DNA from 4 places in the Bacillus sp. mrc49 genome. Region 1 is predicted to be linked to each of the others. Evidence: riboswitches for the same ligand, from Rfam matches in the RefSeq annotation. Region 1 holds a riboswitch; each other region holds the start of a gene.
What was found. Region 1 has a riboswitch for thiamine pyrophosphate ahead of thiC (phosphomethylpyrimidine synthase ThiC). Riboswitches for the same ligand answer to the same signal wherever they lie in the genome.
Positions count from the first base shown of each region.

Region 2: another riboswitch for thiamine pyrophosphate. It lies ahead of tenA (thiaminase II); the one in region 1 lies ahead of thiC (phosphomethylpyrimidine synthase ThiC).
Region 3: another riboswitch for thiamine pyrophosphate. It lies ahead of CVN76_RS22730 (ABC transporter substrate-binding protein); the one in region 1 lies ahead of thiC (phosphomethylpyrimidine synthase ThiC).
Region 4: another riboswitch for thiamine pyrophosphate. It lies ahead of tenA (thiaminase II); the one in region 1 lies ahead of thiC (phosphomethylpyrimidine synthase ThiC).

Region 1 is NZ_PHNG01000710.1:137,657-143,503, forward strand. Features, by position in the region: gene CVN76_RS19840 (DUF2243 domain-containing protein) at 1-450, shown strand, start outside; gene CVN76_RS19845 (cytochrome c oxidase assembly protein) at 440-1,222, shown strand; gene CVN76_RS19850 (carboxymuconolactone decarboxylase family protein) at 1,329-1,694, shown strand; gene thiC (phosphomethylpyrimidine synthase ThiC) at 1,940-3,721, opposite strand; TPP riboswitch at 3,857-3,972, opposite strand; gene CVN76_RS19865 (HAD family hydrolase) at 4,088-4,876, opposite strand; gene CVN76_RS19870 (histidine phosphatase family protein) at 5,022-5,555, opposite strand.
Region 2 is NZ_PHNG01000709.1:170,133-175,979, reverse strand. Features, by position in the region: gene dmpG (4-hydroxy-2-oxovalerate aldolase) at 1-638, shown strand, start outside; gene CVN76_RS17935 (2-keto-4-pentenoate hydratase) at 635-1,408, shown strand; TPP riboswitch at 2,021-2,148, shown strand; gene tenA (thiaminase II) at 2,283-2,966, shown strand; gene CVN76_RS17925 (ECF transporter S component) at 2,982-3,566, shown strand; gene CVN76_RS17920 (ABC transporter ATP-binding protein) at 3,579-5,045, shown strand; gene CVN76_RS17915 (energy-coupling factor transporter transmembrane component T family protein) at 5,059-5,835, shown strand.
Region 3 is NZ_PHNG01000762.1:23,452-29,298, forward strand. Features, by position in the region: gene CVN76_RS22705 (NAD kinase) at 1-772, shown strand, start outside; gene CVN76_RS22710 (TatD family hydrolase) at 815-1,585, opposite strand; gene CVN76_RS22715 (ABC transporter ATP-binding protein) at 1,605-2,357, opposite strand; gene CVN76_RS22720 (ABC transporter permease) at 2,332-3,114, opposite strand; gene CVN76_RS22725 (thiamine-binding protein) at 3,111-3,395, opposite strand; gene CVN76_RS22730 (ABC transporter substrate-binding protein) at 3,407-4,411, opposite strand; TPP riboswitch at 4,539-4,648, opposite strand; gene CVN76_RS22735 (protein-glutamine gamma-glutamyltransferase) at 4,876-5,706, shown strand; gene rarD (EamA family transporter RarD) at 5,766-5,847, opposite strand, start outside.
Region 4 is NZ_PHNG01000800.1:351,300-357,146, reverse strand. Features, by position in the region: gene CVN76_RS28065 (GNAT family N-acetyltransferase) at 1-77, shown strand, start outside; gene CVN76_RS28060 (aspartyl-phosphate phosphatase Spo0E family protein) at 171-347, opposite strand; gene CVN76_RS28055 (Fur-regulated basic protein FbpA) at 601-789, opposite strand; SAM riboswitch class I at 951-1,055, opposite strand; TPP riboswitch at 1,205-1,309, shown strand; gene tenA (thiaminase II) at 1,402-2,091, shown strand; gene thiW (energy coupling factor transporter S component ThiW) at 2,101-2,628, shown strand; gene thiD (bifunctional hydroxymethylpyrimidine kinase/phosphomethylpyrimidine kinase) at 2,597-3,403, shown strand; gene thiM (hydroxyethylthiazole kinase) at 3,400-4,221, shown strand; gene thiE (thiamine phosphate synthase) at 4,202-4,834, shown strand; gene CVN76_RS28025 (MFS transporter) at 4,872-5,847, opposite strand, start outside.

The DNA.
Region 1 (5,847 bases):
AATTTATGGTCCGGCATTCTTTTTGGCATCGGGCTGATCGCCTTCATCGATGAGGCCATCTTCCATCAACTATTACACTGGCATCACTTCTATGACAAATCCACGTCCAGTATTGGGTTGGTCTCGGACGGCTTGTTTCATGCCCTCAGTTGGTTCGCAACGGTAGGGTCTTTGTTCATGTTTGCCGATCTTCGCCGCCGAAAAGGATTATGGCTGAAAAGGTGGGCCGGGGGCGTATTGCTTGGGGCAGGCTTCTTTCAATTGTATGACGGCATCGTCCAGCACAAGCTCATGCATCTCCATCAGATTCGTTACAATGTCGATATTCGCCCTTATGACTTGATTTGGAACGTGGCAGCGTCGGCAATGATTTTGTTCGGCATTGTCTTGATCATCCGGACACGGCGCAGCTTACTTAATGTGAAAGCGGACAACCATCATGCACAGTGACGGACATCTTCATGATGGCGGCGCTTGGTTTGAACCGATGCTGTGGGGATCATTCGCACTAGTTATCTTGATATATATAGGAGCTGCTATATATTCAGGACGCCAATATAAAAAATGGCCATTATCGCGCACGTTGTTTTGGATTCTTGGCGTCATGAGTGCAGCCTCTGCAATAGTCGGCCCCATAGCCGATCGGGCACATATGGACTTTACAGCACACATGGTCGGCCATTTATTGCTTGGAATGCTTGCACCCATTCTCTTGGTACTCGCCGCCCCCATTACACTTGCTCTTAGAACATTGGATGTGCAATCGGCCCGCCGCCTATCTAGATTGTTGAAAAGCTGGCCATTGCGGATTTTAAGCAATCCCATCTCTGCCTCCATTCTCAATATTGGCGGGCTATGGATCCTCTATACGACTGGACTGTATGGGGCGATGCAGCACAATATCACGCTGCACGCATTGGTGCATTTCCATGTATTCGCAGCGGGCTATTTATTCACTGCCTCAATGATTTACATCGATCCGGCGCCACACCCGCTCAGCTTCAAGTTCCGGATGATCGTGTTTGCCCTTTCATTGGCCGGACATGATATCCTTTCTAAATACATATATGCCCATCCACCAAGCGGAGTCATGAAGGAACAGGCAGAGAGTGGCGGAATGTTAATGTACTATGCAGGTGATGCCGTTGACCTTGTGCTTATCTGCATCCTTTGCTGCCAATGGTTCAAAGCCGCCCGTCCGAAGGAATCAATTGCCATTTAGCGACAAAAAGTTCATTAATAAACTCCGATGTTTCTTGATTAAGCAGGCTCCATTTAGCTCATACTAATTTTTGATGAATAAAACTTAGGATGGAGCTGAATGGAAAATGGAATTTGAAGCAAAGAATTCTACTGAAAATGCTCTTCATGATTATAAGGCTGGAATTGGTGCCTTTACGGAGAAAATGCCCGACCTTGCCGAGAAATTCAATTCCTTTACGGAAGAGTGCTTTAAAGAAGGTCAATTGACCAAAAAGGAAAAGCAGCTTATCGCATTGGGAATCAGTTTGTATTCACAAGACGAATACTGCATCATCTATCATACTAAAGGGTGCCTGGATCAAGGCTGTTCGGAACAGGAAATCCTTGAAGCCGTTGGTGTTACAGCGGCATTCGGTGGAGGTGCGACCATGAGTCAGGCAGTGACCCTCGTCCAGGAGTGCATCCAGGAAATCAATCAGATGAAACAATAATAAAGATAGGGATAGGACTGGTCCTATCCCTTTTCCTTTCCCAATGAAAAATCTCTACCAATGCAGACTTTCGATTAAGTGACATTTTATGCATTTTTGTATATAGTCTTTTTTTTCAAATTCATGCGTGCAATTTTCCCGAAGCATGTTCAGCTCTTTCTTCAGTTGCTCCAATTTTGCTTCCAGTACTTTCATTTCACCTTTTATTTGGATGACCCGATTCAGCGAATTCTGCCTCTCACCAATCATTGATAGATGGTTCCATCCGTTTTCCTGAACTCATTCGCTTTTTCTTTTAGTCCTTCGCCAATTACGGTTTCAAAACCGAGCCCCTTTTCTTTCGCTAAATCACGTATGTCCTGAGAAATTCTCATACTGCAGAATTTAGGTCCGCACATGGAGCAGAAGTGTGCCGTTTTGGCACCTTCAGCCGGCAGAGTTTCATCATGGTATTCGACAGCTCTTTCGGGATCGAGGGAAAGGTTGAATTGATCTCTCCACCGAAATTCGAACCTAGCCTTGGAGAGGGCATCGTCACGTTTTCGTGCATGCGGATGGCCCTTTGCAAGATCAGCTGCGTGGGCGGCAATTTTGTAAGTAATGACACCGACTCGAACATCTTCCTTGTTTGGTAGGCCCAGATGCTCTTTAGGTGTTACGTAACAGAGCATGGCCGTTCCAAACCAGCCAATCATCGCAGCACCAATCGCCGATGTAATGTGATCGTAGCCAGGAGCTATGTCTGTTGTCAAAGGCCCTAAAGTATAGAAAGGGGCTTCTTGACACACTTCCAGCTGCTTATCCATGTTTTCCTTGATCAAATGCATCGGCACATGTCCAGGACCTTCAACCATGACCTGAACATCATGCTTCCAAGCGATCTTCGTCAATTCCCCCAATGTTTCCAATTCTGCAAATTGTGCTTCATCGTTCGCATCTGCAATCGATCCGGGACGAAGCCCGTCTCCCAATGAGAATGAGATATCATATGCCTTCATGATTTTACAAATCTCTTCAAAATGAGTATAGAGAAAGCTTTCTTTGTGATGGGCCAGGCACCATTGAGCCATGATCGACCCACCCCTGGATACGATCCCCGTAACCCGCTTTGCTGTTAGGGGGATATACCGCAAAAGCACACCAGCATGTATGGTGAAGTAATCGACTCCCTGCTCAGCCTGCTCGATTAATGTGTCCCGAAAGACCTCCCAATTTAAATCTTCTGCAATTCCATTCACTTTTTCCAACGCTTGATAGATCGGGACCGTTCCAACTGGCACCGGCGAATTCCTGATGATCCATTCCCGTGTCGTATGGATATTCTTCCCTGTGGAAAGGTCCATGATGTTGTCTGCTCCCCACCTGGTAGCCCAAGTCATTTTCTCCACCTCGGCTTCAATCGATGAGCTGACGGCCGAGTTTCCAATATTGGCATTTATTTTCACGTGAAAATTACGTCCGATGATCATCGGCTCGCTTTCAGGATGATTAATATTTGCCGGAATGATCGCCCTTCCGCTCGCTACCTCTTCTCTCACGAACTCGGGGTCGACATTTTCCCTAATCGCGATGAACTCCATTTCGGGTGTAATGAGGCCTTTGCGTGCATAATGGAGCTGGGTAACATTTTTCCCCTGATTCGCCCGTAACGGATGCCGTTTCAATCCTGGAAAGATATCGGCATTGGATCGTGACCCTGTTTTTTTGTATCCATTATCCTCGGGTTTTATTTCCCGTCCATCATAGGCCTCGACATCTTCACGCTCCAGGACCCAGCTGCGTCTGATCGGGGCAAGGCCTTTATGAATATCCACCGGATATTCTGTATCCGTATAGGGACCGCTCGTGTCATACACCCGTAAAGGCGGATTTTCCTCCTCACCGAAGGTCCCGGTAGTCGGACTTAGCGTAATTTCACGCATTGGTACTTTAATATCCGGTCTGGATCCCTCTACATACACTTTTTTACTTCCTGCAAAACTGGACATAATCGAAACGTTCAAGTCGTTTACTGAATTACCCATCATGATTTCATTTCTCCTTTTTATTGATTTAAAAAGGACAAAATCCAATTCATTTTTCGCACGAAAAAGCCAGATCTCCGATTCAAGACCTGGCTGACGTTAGTATGACTACAGAAATGACCCCATGTTTCGTCATTGCTTAGTAGATTCTAACTTCCCCACGCTGGTATGAACCAGATCAGGTCCTGAGGGTTAAGAAGCTTTACGCGCTTCTCTCTCAGCCCAACGTTTATTGGACACCCCTAGTCTGAACATTATAATCGAACACAGGGTAACTATATCTCACCCGTTTCATTCTGTAAATCATTTTAAAGTCCTAATATTTCCATCATCCACTCCATGAATCATTAAGCAATCAAGATCAATGACTTAATCTTCCAGGCTCTCAAGAATAGGGAAGATCTCCTTCAAATGCTTGATTTCATAGGTTGGAACCACCTCAGTCCGTTCCTTATCCTCGCGATTTATCCAGACCGACTTTATACCCACTCTCGATGCCCCGAGGATATCCGTCATTAAATTATCGCCGACCATCAATACATCATCTTTATCCAGCTCCATGATTTCCAAAGCATGCTCAAAAATGGAAGCATCCGGTTTACCGCGACCAAACGCTCCTGAGATGACGATTCGATCAAAATAAGGGACCAGTTCCGGTGTGATTTCAAGTTTGGTATTCTGCAGTTCTGGTGAACCATTCGTCAGCAAAAGTAATTTGTACTTCCCTTTCAATTCATCCAGAACTTGGAAGGATTCTTCGTAGATAAACGGTTTTTTACGCCTTTCCGCTGGAAAACGTTCTGCCAGTTCAAGGCCGAATTCAGGGTCATCGATACCTAATGACTTCAAACCCCTCGTCCAAGCTTCACTGCGATAAGCCGGTACAATCTCCGCCATCTTCCGAAATTCATCATGATCATCGTTAAAATTTCCCCACAGTCCTTCAAAAGGGTTGATTCCGATCATTTGTGTAAATGCATATGTATCGTAAGAAGAGTAAAGCTCACGCGCTTCCTTTCGCACCGCTTCCTCAAGCTCGCCGACATTTAAATCATATTTCTCCCTAGCCGCTTCGCATGTGGCAACAAAAGCCTCTTTCACGCTTTTCTGATCCCATAGTAACGTATCATCCAAATCAAAAAAAACTGCCTTAATCAAAATATCCGACCTCTTTCCCCATTATGGAATTCGCTAAAATTACATTAGTACAATCATAAACTACAATCATGGGGAAATGAATAATTATTCGGAAAATGACAATAACTTTCTACTTTTAGGGCTGAGAAGCTTAAATACTCTTTCATCACCTTTCGAAAACATACAGCCTTCCATTGCTGGCAAGCTTGAATTTTGGACCTCCGAACCCCCGTCTTATCAACTCTTTCCTTAAAAAGACCATAAGTGCGGCATGACTCACGATCAAGACATCCCTTTCCCCCTTCGCAAAGATCTCGTCCAATGCTTTATTGATCCTCCGCTTTGCACTCTTTATTTCCTCTCTCGTTTGCTTGTTCATGACAGAGCAGCAGCGAATCCAAATGGCCCAAAGGATGAACGGCAGCTTCAACTCCCCTTTTAGGGGCGGGGAAGGGATTTCCCGCAGTTCTTCCATAAAATGAATCGTGCCAGGAAAAATATGTTCCGCTGTCTTGACCGCTCTCGGCATATCGCTGCAATAGCATTCCTCCCACTCCGCCTGACCTAATGAAGTCGATCCATAAATGATATCCGCAGCATCATAGTCGATGAACCACTGCTTCATGTCATCCGCCGACACGGATTTCCCGGTCGGGAATTCATGCGCCACCTTAAAATGCCTTACCAACCCAATTTTCATATGTACTCCTCTTCATCATGCAAATTCTTTTATTGATTGATTCAGTATGTATTTTATATAACCAAGACAAATGCGTTGCCTCTATCTTCCCTGTAAAGTGTCCCGCTGTCATTTCTCGACTGAGCAAGACTTGATGATATTGCCGTGGACTTCTCTTCTTTAATACCCTTTCCGTCACTTTATCTAACAAAGGAGAAGATTTACAAATTCTTCAAGACTGGGTCGGAAGCAGCCTGAAAGGAGAAAATTCATCAAGAGAAGGAAAAAAGAGAAAGCATTTGCCTTCTCCATC
Region 2 (5,847 bases), on a different contig from region 1:
TCGGTATGGAAGCAATTGGATTTTTAATGATGTCTCACATGGCATCTCCCGAAAAACTTGTTGAACAAGCCCTTTTAATGGAATCCTATGGAGCGGATGCTGTGTATGTGGTTGATTCCGCAGGGGCTTTTTTGCCCCAAGAAGTGAAGACGCGAATCAATTTATTAAAAACAAACCTGAATATCGATATCGGTTTTCATGCTCACAATAACTTATCACTCGCTGTGGCAAATTCACTTGTAGCAATCGAAGAGGGGGCGAATCGAATTGATGGCAGCATCCGCTGTCTCGGTGCAGGTGCAGGGAATACCCAGACGGAGGTGCTTGTTGCCGTTCTGGATAGGCTGGGTATCCGTACGGATATCGACTTATATAAAATGCTTGATCTTTCGGAGGAAGTGGGAAATACAATCATGCAAAAGCCCCAGGAAATAACAGATTCGAGTTTAATAATGGGATATAGTGGCGTGTACTCCAGCTTTTTATTGCATGCGAATAAAGCGGCGAAAAAATATGGAGTCGACGCAAGGGATATTTTAATGGAGCTTGGCCGGCAAAAAGTTGTTGGCGGACAGGAAGATACGATCATTGAAGTGGCAAAGCAAATGGCGTTACAGAAAGAAGGGACTTTAAGATGAAACTTGTTCAACTAGCAAAACAAGTAGCAGAATCGCAAAGAAATGGCCATGAGATGGATAAACTTACATTATCCAATCCAGAACTCACAGTAAATCAAGCCTATGAAATTCAGAAGTTGAGCATTAATGAAACGCTCACCGGTGATAACAAATTCATCGGGTGGAAGATGGGCTTGACGAGCAAAGCCAAGCAACAGCAAGTAGGGGTAGAGGAAGCGATTTATGGCAGGCTGACATCTGCCATGGAACTTAATAATCCATATTTAAAAGTTGGGGAATTCATTCATCCGAGAGTGGAGCCCGAATTCGCTTTTTTGTTCAAGGGGGAATTGAAAGGTGCAAATATAACGGCGAAAGACGTATGGCCGGCCGTAGAATGTGTATTTCTAGCATTGGAAGTCATTGACAGCCGTTATAAAAATTTTTCTTTTACACTTACAGATGTAGTGGCGGATAACGCATCCTCAGCCAAAATCCTGCTTAGCAATCAAGCTTTTTCTCCATATCACACGGACTGGGCACAAGCAGAAGTTATGCTTTATCAAAATGGTGAAATGCAAAAGAAGGGGCTTGGTGAGGCTGTACTCGATCATCCGATTCATTCGATCGTGGAACTTGTAAAAATGATAAGCCGGGAAGGACTGTCCATTCAAGCTGGTATGATCGTTTTGGTAGGCGGTATTACAGATGCCATTTCCATACAGGCAAACGATGAAATTATAGCGGATTACGGTAAGCTTGGGAAACTGACATTGCATGTCATAGCGTGAAAGAGGTGGGAATCAATTGCGTCAAGTCAATGCTTCGGAAGAGGTCGGCAATAGTAAATTTGGACATTTACATTAATGATTTTTATGTGGTGTTTGTTCGCCATTACCTTTGAACAATTTGATATAGCCATGTACGGAGTATATATCAAAAACCAACCCAAATTAGAGCGGAAAACAACAATTCGCGAGTAAAAGGTGCAAATTCGCGAATAAACCTCCTAAACTCGCGAGTAAACGCCTCAAATACAGAAGAATCCATTCAAATTCGGCACTAAACCGCGCAAATATATCAAAAACCAACCCGAATCAGAGTGGAAAACAGCAATTCGCGAGTAAATCTTCCAAACTCGCGAATAAACCGTCCAAACTCGCGAGTAAATCGCCCAAACTCGCGAGTAAACGTCTCAAATACAGATGAATCCACTCAAATTCGGCACTAAACCGTGCCCAAACTTGTGAGTAAACAACTAAAATTTGCGGGTAAATCGCAACAAGGGGGATCTTAGCAATTCCAACTCTTTGAGGATATGTGTTTTGAAAATTTTTTCTAATCTCTGTTTGACAATTGGATTTATCGTGTTAATATAAAGGCAAATGAATTTCATATACAATTTGTACCACTAGGGGTGCTTTATTGGTAAATCCGATTTTACCTGAGAAGCTGAGATTAAAGTATGACTTTAAGACCCTTGGAACCTGATCTGGTTTATACCAGCGTAGGGAAGTGGGGTCTGGGACGATACGGTTTTTTTGTATTATTTCAACTACAACCACTTTCTTGCGTTAAAGAAAGTGGTTTTTTGTTTGCCAAAAAAAGGAGTGGTGAAAGTTTAATTGTGTCATTGGTGAAAAATATTGATTTGGAGGAATGAGGATGAAGTTTTCAGAGGTAATTAGGCAAGAGGTGGATCATATTTGGGAAGCTAGTTTTAGGCACGAGTTTGTAACGGGAATAGGGGATGGCACGTTGCCCTTGGAGTGTTTTCGTTTTTATGTGATGCAGGATGCCTACTATTTATCTCACTTTGCGAGGGTTCAGGCCTTAGGTGCAGTCAAGGCTGAAGATTTACATACAACGAGCAGGCTTGCCGGGCATGCCCAAGGAACGTATGAAGCGGAGTTGAGGCTTCACGAAAATTTTTCTGAGAAATTGGGTATCACGGAAGAAGAGAAGGCAACCTTCACACCTGCCCCGACGGCTTATGCGTATACATCGCATATGTATCGGGCCGCTTATTCAGGACATTTAGGAGATGTGATTGCCGCGATCCTGCCATGCTACTGGCTTTATTATGAGATAGGTGAAAAGCTGCAAGGGTGCAATCCGGATGAGCCGATTTATCAAGAATGGATTGCGGCATATGGTGGAGAGTGGTTCCGTGCGCTGGTTGAAGAGCAAATTGCAAGGCTTGATGAAATTGCTGAAAAAGTAACGGATTCAGATAAAGAACGGATGAAAGAGCATTTTATCCTTAGCAGCCAATATGAATATTCATTTTGGGAAATGGCTTATCGTTTGGAAACATGGCCGGTACATAAGAAAACATTAGAAGTGTAAAAGGAGATTGTAACTATGAAACAAGGGTTGAAATTAACGGATATATTGGTCACGATCGTGATTGCTGTCGCCTTTGGTATCGTTTATATCCTGTGGGGCTCGATTTATTATTCCGTTAAACCATTTGGATTGCATTTAGATCAGCTAATTTATGGAATGTGGTTCATGGCAGGACCCGTTGCCTTTTTGGTTTTACGGAAGCCTGGCGTGGCACTGTTGGCAGAGATTGCGGCAGCATCGGGTGAGTTCTTTCTTGGCTCACCGTGGGGGTTGACCGTCCTTTTATATGGGGTGGTGCAAGGCTTATTCGCGGAACTGGTGTTCATGGCTTTCAAATATAAAAACTTCAATCTATCGGTAGCCGTTTTAGCAGGGATTGCTTCCTGCCTTGGATCGGTCGTGATGGACTTTGCCTACGGGGAGATCGGTGCCCTCTCTACTTGGAATTTACTATTGTTCATGATTGCTAGATTTATCGGATCGATCTTCTTTGCTGGGGTGTTTGCCTACTATCTAGTACGGGTGTTGGAAGCTACGGGAGTTACGAATCTTGTACGTCCAGTATCAAGCAAGGATTATGCCGAATTGGATCAAAAGTAGAGGTGGATGACGATGGAACGAATCGCTCATGTCGAAAAGTTAAGATTGAAGTTTCCTGGCGATGGTTCCTTGCTTTTCAAGGACTTATCCGTATCGATTGATAAAGGTGAAAAGGTTTTATTGTTAGGTCCGTCTGGAAGTGGGAAGTCGACCCTATTGCAAGTTTTGAGCGGGTTGATCCCACAATCCATCGAAATACCGATGAAGGCGGATCGATTGAAGTGTCCAGCTTCATGGGGGTTCGTTTTTCAAGATCCGGATTGTCAATTTTGCATGCCGTTTGCCGATGAGGAGATTGCCTTCGTTCTGGAAAATCTCGCCATACCAAAGGAAGAAATGAAGGAGAAAATCCAATATTATATCAGTCAGGTAGGATTGGAGCTGAATGATTTTCATACATGCATCGATACATTATCAGGCGGGATGAAGCAGCGGCTGGCTATTGCGTCCGTCTTGGCGCTGGAACCAGAAGTGATTTTTCTGGATGAGCCCACGGCCATGCTTGACCCGCAAGGAACAAAAGAAATGTGGGACATGCTGAAGGAAATCGGACAAGATAAGACGATAATCATCGTGGAGCATAAAATCGATCATGTCTTGGAATTCATTGAACGAATCGTTCTTTTCAATGATGATGGACAAATCATTGCAGATGGTCCGAAAGGCGACATTCTTTCAAGATATAAAAACGAAATGAAAGAATATGGAATTTGGTTCCCGGGAGTTTGGGATGAGTATATCCAAAATCATGAACTCGTTCGCAAACACCGGGATAGTGATGGCGGCCCCATTTTACAAGTTCAGGATTTTGGCGGTTTCCGGAAAAAAGAAGCGAAAATAAAGGTTGAGGAGCTGAAAGTCTATCCGGGGGAATGGATTGTGATCAACGGCGAAAATGGAGCGGGCAAGAGTACGCTTTTACATGCATTCATGCAATTCATATATACCACGGGAAAGTATGAATTAGCAGGGACACCGATCAAAAAGGTGAAAAACCTAACCGATTACATGACCTTCGTTTTTCAAAATCCTGAATTTCAATTCGTTGCGAATACTGTATACGAAGAAATCGCCTACAGTTTGCGGATCAACAAAAAACATCAGCAAGAAATAGGTGAAGTAGTCCGTGAACTCCTTGAAGTGTTCCAGTTGGAAGCACATCAAGCTAAACATCCGTTCCAATTATCAATGGGCCAAAAACGTCGCTTGAGTGTAGCGGCATCAATCGTGATCGATAAGCAAATCATTCTCTTGGATGAGCCTACCTTTGGCCAAGATTCGAAGAATACCTTTGCGTTGCTGGAATGGTTCGAGGAATATCGAAGCCGCGGGGGGACAGTGATCATGGTGACCCATGACGATCATATTTCCGATCACTTTGCAACAAGGGTCTGGAAGGTTAAAGATGGTAACGTAATAAGAGATGAAAAGGTCATCCAGCAGCCCCGATTACCGGAGCCTGAAGCTTTTATATATTAAAGGAGTGGCATGCGTGAATTTCTCAGGTGCAGAAACATGGCTACACAAGGTTAATCCAAGCCTGAAGCTATGCATATTGATTGCTATATGCTTGTTGGCATTATTCATCCATGATTCTAATTACATGATGAATGTGACCATTGGTGTTTTACTATTGTTCTTGTGTTTTTCAGGTCATTCGATAAAGCGTGTGTTACTTTTGTTCATCCCTTTTTGCTTCATATTCATATCCACTTCTTCGGCGATGATTTTCTTCGGCAAAGGTGAGACACTTTGGTTTGAGTGGGGTCTGATATCGATTACGGAAGAAAGCTTCATGAGGGGATTACTGGTAGGCTTTCGAGCTCTGCTTTTTGCGGCTTTGGGATTGACTTTTTCCTTGACGACGAGACCCGTGAACTTGTTTTATTCCTTGATGCAGCAAATCAAGCTTAAACCTAAATATGCCTATAGTTTCATGGCGGCATTAAGACTTATCCCGATTATGATGGAGGAGTTTCAAATGATACGGAACGCAATGAAAGTACGCGGGTTCGAACGGGGAACAGGAATCAAGGCGATTTATTTCAAGATGAAGGCTTATTCCATCCCGTTGTTATCTGGAAGCATTAGACGGGCTCACCGAATTGCGGTTGCTATGGAGGCGAAGCGATTTACGGATACGAGGGAGAGGACCTACTATTATGAGTATGGTTTTTCCAAAAAAGATCAAGGTTTCATTCTTTATTTCACCATCGTGCTGCTGGCAGGTTTATACTTAGCGGCTCAGTTCCCGATCTTGCCAAGATGAACCCATGAGATT
Region 3 (5,847 bases), on a different contig from region 1:
CCATGCATCAAGTTCAGAAATGCAAAACAAGGTCGAACATCTTGCGGAGTTGGCCAACCAGAACGACTATGAGGTCGTCCAAGATTTCACAAAAGCTAACATTATCGTGAGCATTGGTGATGACGGTACCTTTTTACAGGCGGTACGTAAAACCGGCTTCAGGGACGATTGTTTATATGCCGGCATTTCCACTACCGGAAATTTGAATATGTACTGCGATTTCCATCTAGAAGATACAGACAAAATGATTGATGCGATGACAAGAGAGCAAATCGAGGTTCGTAAATATCCAACGATCGAGATTCAATTGGACGAACAGCCTCCATTTTATGCCCTAAATGAACTGAGTATCCGGACTTCGATTACGAAGACGTTCATCATGGATATTTTTATCGATCAAATTCATTTCGAAACCTTCCGCGGGGATGGAATCATCATTGCGACCCCTACCGGAAGCACCGCCTACAATAAGTCGGTGAATGGCGCCGTCGTGGATCCGCTCCTCCCTTGTTTTCAGGTGAGCGAGCTCGCTTCCATCAATAATAATACGTATCGGACCCTCGGGTCTTCATTTATACTAAGCAGCGATAGAACCTTGACTGTTCAACTTGAACAAAATGGTCCAAGCTATCCGATCGTCGGACTTGATAATGAAGCCTTGAGTATCAGCCATGTCGGAAGGGTAAAGGTCCGCTTAAGCGGCAAAGTGATCAAAACCGTCAAACTAAAGGATAACTCTTTTTGGGAAAAGGTAAAAAGGACCTTTCTCTAAAAAACCTTGAAAAAGGTGCCAGATATTATCTCTGGCACCTTTTTATATTTCATAAAAATCCTTGGTGTTTCGATAAAGGGTTTCATACACTTGGTCGACCGGCAAGCCTTTGATCGAAGCGATGTGACGCACACCCTCATGGATCATGCCAGGATGTGTCGCTTTCCCCTTGAATTCGCCTTCGAACTCCCATGGTCCATCCGTTTCAACCATCATCAGCTCAAGCGGATATAGAGACACTAAATCCTTTATTTCTCTTTCATAGCAAACGTCGGGGGTGATGGAAATGCGGTATCCATTTCGGATCATCCTAGCGATCGTTTGGCCATCGCCTTTAAACCAATGGAAATGTGCCTTTCTGATATCGTGCTTCTCCAATAGGTCGCATACGATGGGAGCATCCTCATATACGGCATGAAGGATTACCGGTTTATCGATTTCTTTTGCAAAAGCAAGAAGCCTATCCAATATCTTTATGTATCCTGCCAACTCGATAGCGGGATTTTCCTGTCTTAAGTAAAAGGGAAGCCCAATCTCCCCTACAGCCACCATATTGTGCTGATGTGCCTGCATCCAATTCAACAATTCATTCATTTCCTGTTCACTAGGAAGGGGCTGTTCGGGGTGAAACCCAAAGGCTGGCTTAATTCGTGAATCTTTGCGTGATAGCTGGTCATTTATGATGGAAGATTCCAAATCCATGGAAACCGTCAGCAGTGACTCCACCTGCACCATTTCCATATCCGCGAGTATTTGCTCCTGCACCCTTCCATCATATTGATCAAAATGGATATGGCTGTCGATGATTTTCATGCATCATACCCTCCTTGGCTTATGTAGTGAAGGTTGGCTTCAGTGCGGCATATAATTCCCGTTTCAACTGAAAGAATTCATCACTGAGAAGCTGTTCTTCCCTCCTTGGCCTTGGAAATGGAACGACAACCTCCTTGATGACAGATGCCGGTTTGGATGATAACACGTATATCCTATCGGAAAGGAACACCGCTTCATCGATGCTATGTGTAACGAAAAGCACCGACCGCCGATATTCCTCCCAAAATGACATCAGCCATTTTTGCATCTGCACCCTAGTCAGTTCATCCAAAGCGGAAAAGGGTTCGTCAAGGCACATTAAATCCTGAGGGCTCAAGATGCTTCGGATAAATGCGGCCCTTTGCTTCATGCCGCCGGATAATTCGTGCGGATATGCTTGTTCATACTCTCCCAACCCTGCTTTGATCAACAAGGCCTTGGCTCTTTTTTTGTCTTTAATCCCGGCAAGTTCACTTCCTAGCAGGACATTTTCCATAACCGTTCTCCAAGGTAATAGCGAGGGCTGTTGGGGCATATAGCTTATATGGCCTTTTAAGCCATTTATTTTCTTTCCGTCGAGTAAAATGTCGCCATGGTCCGGCTTCAAAATGCCGCCGGTCAAGTGAAACAATGTACTTTTTCCACTGCCGGATGGTCCAAGGATCGTGACGAATTCCCCTTCACCCACATGAACATTCAGCTTCTCTAAAATATTCTGTTTACCATCAAAGGAATAGGAAACGTCTTTAATTTCCAGATGCATGCTTTTCATCCTCCTTCCGCTTCCATGAAACAAGGTACCTCTCCAGTAGGGTGATGATTCCAAAAAAGAGCAGGCTCATTCCCATAATGATGAAAATGGCTACAAACACCCGATCGGTCCTGAACGCCGAGGAGGCGAGTGTCATATATACGCCAATCCCGGATTTCGCCCCGAGCCACTCCGAAATGACTGCACCCATTACACTATAGGTCGCCGAGATTTTGAGGCCGGAGAAAATGGACGGAATCGAGTGGGGAAGTTCGAGCTTCCAAAACAACTGTCTGTTTCCCGCTCCCATCATCTTAAAATAATGCTTGAGTTCATACGGTGTCTGGCGCAGGCCATCCAATGAGGCAACGGCAACCGGAAAAAAGCATACAAGGGAAATGACGATGAGCTTAGGCAGCATCCCAAAGCCAAACCAGATCACTAAAAGCGGTGCCAGCACGATGATGGGAATATTCTGTGACAAAATGAGCAAGGGATAGACGGCATCTTTCACACCTGAAAACAGATGTAAGGCCGCAGCAATCAATAAGCCGATACAGCTTCCAATTAAAAAACCGGATATCGCAAGCTCGGTCGTTGATAATAGGTGTCCCAATAGATTATGAAAAGACTCGATTCCTTCAATGAAAATGGCAGATGGAGCAGGAAGCAGCCATTTTTCGATTTTCAATATCGCTGTCGCTGACTCCCATGCGATCAGCAGCAATACTAAAAGAAAGAAGGGAGCCCCCTTCTTCCAAATCCTTCTTCCGATCATGCCCGATACTTCTCCGTCAACGTATCCATCGTGATCCCGCTCGGCTGATATAATATTTTGACTTGGGAAATGACATTCGGCGAACCTAGTTCAATCATTCTTTGATTCATTTTTTCTATCACCGCAAATAGCTGGGAAAGCTCGCCCTCCATGGTTGTTTCCAGGGGGTGAACCTCGTATTTGACACCTGATTCATCTATGATCTTGATTGCTTCATCGACTAAAGGAATGACATTTTCACCTTTAGGAATAATTTGTATACTGATTAAAGAACTGGCCATTTTTTTTCCTCCTAATTAGGTAAAAATTCGTTGGTAAACGCCTCTTCAGGTTTAAAATCACCTTCAAGAAGCTTATTTTCTCTCATCCAATCACTGTAATTCTTCCATATATCAAGCTTTTGTTCACCCCAGCGCGGAGCATCATCCTGATATTTATCCGCAAGCCACGCCTGGCTCTTCCTCACTAGTTTGGCATCCAGGTCCGGAGCGGCCTTCATTAAAATGTCCGCTGCCGCATCGGGATCATCAATCGCAAACTGATACCCTTCAGAAGCTGCATGAACGAATGCCTTAACCGTGTCTGGATCTTCTTTGATCAGCTTTTCGTTCGTTGTCAGAACAGGCGTATAGTAATCGAGCTTATCCGAGTAATCAGTCAAGTAAATCATATTCAGCTTTTCATTTCTCAGCTCGGCCTCGACACCTGTCCATCCATAATAAATCCAGGCGAAGTCTACATCCCTTTTAACTGAAGTGAAAAAATCAGCATCCCCTGTATTGACGATATCGACTTTATTTACATCCGCATTTTCTTTTTTCATGAGCGAATCCATGATGGCCTTTTCTACCGGTGACCCCCAGCCACCATATGTTTTCCCTTCAAAATCCTTAGGGGATTTAATGTTTTTATCCGCTGGAGATGCGAATCCAGAGGTATTATGCTGGATGACTGCAGCCAGTGAAACGATCGGCACACCTTGGACGCGGGCCTGGGTAATGCCTTCCTGGTAGCTTACGCCAAATTCGGATTTCCCGGAGGCCACCAGCTTATCCGCACCGGCTTCACCTGGCATGATGATATCGACATCCAATCCTTGTTCTTTAAAATACCCCTTTTCCTTGGCTACATACAATCCTGTATGGTTTGTATTCGGTGTCCAATCGAGAACGACCGACACTTTTTTCAATCCTTCATTATCTTCCTTTTTTGTTGCTTCATCTTTTTCGTTCGTTCCGCCGGCGCCACATCCAGCTAAAAGGAACAACGAAGTCAGCAATGGCAAAAATTTATTCAAGCGGGTATCCTCCTACTCATCGTATAAGATCCACATGCAGGAATATTAAGGGCGCCAGGTGCATTTTGCCAATCATAAAACAAAAAACGCCCGAAGATGAATTCGGACGTTAACATACAAAACGGAAAATCTGTCATAATATGTTCCCTCCGCTGGCACCATCCAGATCAGGTTCTAAGAGTCAGCATCTAAAGGATGCAATCTCAGCCAGCATTACTGGCTCCCCTACATTTCTCGCACATATGGACTTTTCTCTATCATTATATCAATTCATCGGGAAAAGGGAAAACTAATTTGCTTCCGTTAAAAAATCTCCTACATCTGCCATCCGAAACATGCTTCATTACCGGCACTTTTCCTCCTTCACATAATCACTTCCATGCGGATAATCATATAATGACCATGACCTGCAGACATTTCCATGTACCAGATTCATAACTCATAAGCAAAAGGTGGATATGATCATGATCAAGATTAATCACAAATGGTTAGATATCAGTCAACTCCAGCCAGGAATACCCTCTGCCAAGGCGCTGGAACTGCTACAATTGCTGGCGGGATATGCGACCGTTTTTGAATACCGGAACTTGGAGGAACTTAATTTCGACATTCAATTGAGGCTTCGAGTCATGGAGGCAGCCATTTCATTAGATAAAAGCGGTGCTGAATTTGCTACACTCGATGAATCGGAAACAAATCAACGATATTGGCACCTTGCAAAGGATGGCACCTTCACCCTTCAGCCAGGAATTCCTCCCCATGTTGCCATTGCAGATATTTTCCAAAATGGAACGCTATATGCTTTCGAATGCGGGACAGCAATAGTCGTCACGTTCTTAATGGGGATCATGGATGTAATCGGCCCGCGGAAGTTTGACTATCTTTTTTCAGACCTCGTTCTATATGACTGGCATCCCCCAACGAATATGATCCTGCTCGTTCACCGCGGCACCGATTATTTACCAGGGGACTGCGTGTATTTCAAAAACCCGGAACATGATGAAAAAAAGCCTGAATGGCAAGGGGAAAATGCGATATTATTAGGGAAAAATCTCTTTTTTGGCCACGGGATCGGCATTACCAATTCTAAAGGAATCATTGATGAGTTAAACGATAATAGAAAATCGAATGCAACCATATCGGCCTACCTGACAGACCATATCGTCAGCCTTGACAGTTCCTATTATTTTGACACAGTCCAACCCTATCCCATCCGGAAAGAACAGATACCCCGTCTCAACAGCCTCCCTGATTTGATCGTTTCTGAAATAGGTTCGACGTTTCACCTATCCTGATGCATGGCCCTGCATAAAAAAATGCTTGGAGGAAAAGCTCCGCCAAGCATCTTTTTCATTCATGCACCCATATTCCTCTTTTCTTTGAACCTGCGGGCGCTTGCCTGCCCCCATTTCGTGATGGAAAGTGTATAAACGGCC
Region 4 (5,847 bases), on a different contig from region 1:
CGCACTTACCGCAAGTTGCCGAGCTCGATGGCATTGAACGGGATTTGGTCATCCTTGGTAAACGTATAGAAGCATGATTATTCAAAAGCTATTGCCTTCAGCAATAGTTTTTTTGTTTACATGGAGAAATTCACCATCATGTGTATATCAGATTCACGATTTCAAGAAAACTAGGAATCCCCTGAATATTCAGCTTTCAAATCCTTTGTTAACGCGTTTAACAGGGTATCCAATTCTTGACTAGCTTGAATCGTCAGAAGACTGTTTATACCAAAAATATTTGCCAATTCCATCATCTCTTTTCTCTTCTCTTCTATTCTTTCTGGGGTAACCTTTTTGGAAAGCAATTTATATACACCTCCCATATATTCAATATTTTTACACTTTCAATCATAATGAAACTCGTAGTTAAAATCAACTATCTCAGAAAGGAAAAATGTGTTTTTTTAGCGGACAAATGTGACAAAATTCCTATAAAATCTTTTAAATATGTATTTTTTGTGACAACAATCTTTCCATATAAAAAAGCATTCACCGATGTACACTGCGAATGCTTCCTTCTATATACATGATCTTTATTGAATGATCGCCTGCTTCTTGCTATGTCATCCATTCTGTAGGAGACTCGCTATCAGACCTATTTATAACGATCTTATATTCATCTTCCAATACTTTTAAAGGGGCATCATAAAGGTGCCTTTCATCAGAGGTTTTGTATACTCCTTTCGCCAATAGCTCTTCTATCAGCAACGCCTTCCTCTGTTCGATCCACTTAAATACTTCTGCCATGTTAATGGCTCCTTTCCTTGTCAGCTTAGAGCCTAAGCTACCTTAACAAGTTTCAATTTCACCAAATTATATATACCTTTTCTATTATGTCCTTAAACACTATTTTACAAAAATAAAAGCCTCTTCAATTAAAGAAGAGGCTGACAGGGTCCGGACGGCTCTTCTTATCTTCCAAGCGATCGCTTGTTGGATGTAGCACAGTTCCCATTATGGGTCTGCTGCCGAGGTTTCATAGGGCCAAGTCCCTCCACCTCTCTGGATAAGAATTCAATTATATAAATGATGTGAACATTATTTTATCCCAATAATTCACAAAAGTCAATTGCCTCGTTCCCCTTTTTTCCACTCTCCTCCCTTTCAAAGGCGGGTTGCATTTTCTTGGCTTTCTGATATGATGTCAGTAATTACATACAATGCACACCACTAGGGGAGTCTTGTCAAGACTGAGATGGAAGTAATTTCCGGACCCTTTGAACCTGAACCGGCTCATACCGGCGGAGGAAAGTGGATGATATCGCCCATTTCGGCTTTATCCATCTGCCCCGTTCCGTTATTCAGGAACGGGTTTTTTTATTGGCTCTAAATAATGATTCTATATAAAGGGGGATGAACATGAAAAATATTAAAACAGAAACCTTCAGTGACAGACTTCATGCACGCGCAAAGGAAATTTGGGAAAGGAACCATTCACATCCCTTTGTCCAAGCTATCGGAACCGGAACGCTTCCTGAACATAAGTTTGCTTATTACTTGAAGCAGGACTATATCTATTTGATGGATTATTCCAAGCTTTTCGCTTTAGGTGTCATTAAAGCGCATAATGTTGAAACCATGGCAAAGTTTGCGGAAATCTTGAATGAAACGATACAGGTCGAAATGGATATCCATAGGCATTATGCCTTGGAATTCGGAATTACTCCAAAGCAATTGGAGGATACGGAACCTACTCCCACTACCCTTGCCTATTCGGGTTACATGCTGAATGCTGCTCAACATGGTACATTGGCAGATTTAATCGCCTGTCTTCTCCCTTGTGCCTGGGATTATTATGAAATCGGTCTGCTTTTAAAAGAACGAAATGGCAAAGATTTGGATAACAATCCCTATGCAAAATGGATTGAATCCTATTCCTCCCCAGAATTCGGTGAAGCACATAAGTGGCTGATTGCTTTATTGGAGGAATTGACGGAAGGAATGCCTGAAAAAGAACTGCAGAGACTGGAAAAGCACTTCTTGGTGACCTCCCGCTACGAATATTTATTCTGGGATATGGTTCAAAATGAGCAGGATTGGCCCTTGTAGGTCATAGACATGATGATCAACACAATCAGAAAAATGACGTTGACGGCAATGATCACGGCCATAACGACTATAACCAGTTCCTTTATATTCATCCCGGTAGGATTTGTGAAAGCTTTTCCCATTCAGCACCTGGCCAATGTCCTGACAGCTGTTTTACTCGGCCCTGCTTATGCGGTTACTCAAGCTTTCCTCGTTTCCATGTTGAGAAATATATCTGGTACGGGGTCACTTTTCGCCTTTCCTGGCAGTATGATCGGTGCACTGCTGGCTGCGTACCTTTATCGTAAAACAAAGCGATTGACTTTCGCCTGTCTAGGGGAAGTGACGGGGACCGGTCTTCTAGGTTCGCTTGCCTGTTATCCGATCGCGGTACTCCTCTTGGGGGAAAAAGCAGCTCTTTTTGGCATTATGCCAGCTTTTATGCTCAGTTCAATGACAGGTGCCATTTTCGCTTTCATTTTACTGAAAATATTATTGAAAAATACTTATATGAAGGGGTTTTTCCATGAAAAAAGCATTAACCATCGCAGGCTCTGACTCAGGCGGCGGCGCCGGGATACAAGCCGATATCAAAACATTTTCTGCACATGGGATCTTCGGGATGTCCGTCATCACGGCCGTCACTGCACAAAACACAAAGGAAGTACGTTCCGTTCAGGCGATAGACACGGATATCATCACTGATCAAATGGCTGCCGTTTTCGAAGATATACACGTCGATGCAGTAAAAATCGGCATGCTTGGTTCAAAAGAAATTGTCGAAACAGTCGCTGAAGCTCTTAATACCTACTTACCGGCCATCGTCATCCTTGACCCAGTCATGATTTCCAAAAGCGGCCACCATTTGCTGGACGGAAAAGCCGTCACTGCCCTAAAAACGAAATTGCTCCCGCTTGCAACGCTCATTACCCCTAATGTACCGGAGGCGGAGGTACTTACTGGTTTATCGATTCGAACGGAGCAAGACTTTTACAAAGCCTGTTTATCCTTGATTGAATTGGGTTCCAATGCCGTTTTACTTAAAGGGGGGCATGCAGAGGGAAACCCAAACGACCTCTTTTATGATGGGAAGAACTTTCACTGGATAAAAGGAGAAAGAATCCATACGAAAAACACTCACGGGACTGGCTGTACCCTATCCTCCGCGATTGCATCCAACTTGGCGAATGGACAATCTTTGCAAGAGTCGATTGAGCAGGCCAAGCTGTATATCTCCGAAGCGATACGCAATAGTTTTTCAATAGGAGGGGGACATGGGCCTGTCCATCATTTTCATTCATTTTCAAAAAAAGAACGGAGTGAATCCATATGAATATAAAGTTTTCGGCAGCTGACTTGTTTGAAAAGGTAAAAGAAAGAAAACCACTTGTACACCAAATCACCAACTTTGTTACGGTCAACGACTGTGCAAATGCCACGCTTGCCATCGGTGGATCACCTGTGATGACATCCAGTCCCAAGGAAGTCGAAGCGATGGTCAAGTTGGCGGATGCACTTGTCCTGAATTTCGGTACGATTGATGAAAAATCCCTGGAAGCCATGGAGATAGCCGGGAGGACGGCAAACTCCAGAAATATCCCGGTCATTTTGGATCCTGTGGGAGTTGGCGCCACACCGTATCGAACAGAGAAAGTTAGTGAGCTTCTAAAGAAGGTCTCCTTCCAGATCATCCGCGGTAATGCGAGCGAGATTCACCGTTTGATCGGCGGCGATATCGTTACACGGGGAGTCGACTCAGAGGAACTGACGATAAGCAATGAGGCTCTTGCTTTTTCTGCAGCAAAAAGGTTGAATAGTGTCGTCGTGGTCAGCGGGGCCATCGACGCTGTTAGCAATGGGAAGCACACATCCCTCATTGATAACGGAAACGTTCTATTAACGAATGTAACAGGCACGGGATGTATGGCCACCGCACTTATCGGCGCCTTTTCCGGAATCACGGACGACTATTATGCTGCAGCAGTTGCCGGGATCTCGACGATGAGCATTTCAGGGGAGATCGCTGCTGAAACCTTGCAAAAGCATGAAGGCACAGGAACCTTTCGGGTGCGCTTAATTGACGCAATATCAAGAATGGATAAGGAAATGTGGATGAATGAGGTGAAAATGAATGAAGAAATCACACATTGATTTAAGCCTATATTTAGTTACGGAAGAGTCGATAGATATTGTAAACTTGACCAAAATCATCTCGGAATCGATTGCTGGTGGCGTTTCGGCTGTACAACTTAGGGAGAAGAACAATTCATCCCTGTCCTTTTATAGAAAAGCTGCGGCCTTAAAGCAGGTATTGAACGAATTGTCCACTCCCCTGATCATTAATGACCGGGTGGATATAGCCCTCGCTATTGGCGCGGACGGGATACATATTGGCCAGGATGACCTCCCTCTTTCCGTCATCAAGCAAATGGTCCCAGAAGAAATGATTATCGGTGTATCCGTTTCGAATCTGAAGGAAGCTCTCGAAGCGGAACGAGATGGTGCGGACTATATCGGCGTTGGTTCGGTTTTCCCTACGAAGACAAAGCAAGATGCAACGCCAATGGCGATCCGCGATTTGGAGGATATCTGCCGAAGCGTATCGATTCCAGCTGTGGCCATCGGGGGTATCAATTCCGATAACATTGCCTCACTTACTGATAGAGGCCTGGCCGGAGCCGCCGTCGTTTCAGCCATCATGAATGCAAAAAATCCGCGGGAGGCTTCCACATCCCTATTAGAAATGATAAAAGTATTCACATGACGCAAAAGAGGGGACTACCATTCAGTCCCCTCCACCTTTATGTCAAAACGGTATTCTTTGTTTCTTTACCGAAGGCTACTGCAATGGCACCCACGAGAATGGCGATTGTAAATATAGTGAAAATCGTCGAAATCGGAGTGCTTGAAGCAACCAAATACCCGACAAGCAATGGTCCGAGGACACCGCCTATCCTGCCGATGCCGGCCGCTAACCCAGTGCCTGTACCTCGAACCGCGGTTGGGTACTGCTCAGGTGTATATGCATAAAGTGCACCCCATGCTCCCAGATTGAAGAATGACAGAAACATTCCAGATGCAATAAGGAGAGCTAACTCTTCGGCCGAGCCAAAGAAATAGGCACTGATGGCCGTACCGATCAAGTATGTGATCAGAACGAATTTACGTCCTGCCTTTTCGATCAGCCATGCTGCCGAAAAATAGCCCGGAAGCTGTGCAAGCGTCATGATCAATACATATTCGAAGCTTTGGATCATGCTAAAGCCCTTTAGGACCATGACACTCGGCAGCCATAAAAACATTCCATAATAGGAAAAGACGACACAAAACCATAATATCCACAATACGATTGTCTGGCGCAAATATTCCTTTTTCCAGACACTTTTCAAATTACTGAATGCAGAGGGCCTCATCTTCTTTTCAAGCTCGTTATATTTGGGTGAATCCGGCAATTTCAAGCGCAGATACAGCGCATATAAAGCAGGAACGGCACTTAAAAGAAGTGCAACCCGCCAGCCATAAGCCGGAATGATGAAAAAGGAAATCAGTGCCGCCAATATCCAGCCAACCGCCCAGAAGCTTTCAAGCAGGACGACGACCCTCCCCCTTTTACTAGCTTCAACACTTTCCGAAACCAATGTCGAGGCAACAGGAAGCTCCCCTCCTAATCCCATTCCGATCAAAAATCGCAAAATCAAGAACAAACTGAGTGTACTGACTGCTGCAGACAAACCACTTGCAATCGAAAATAGTAATAATGTAATGATGAAGACATTC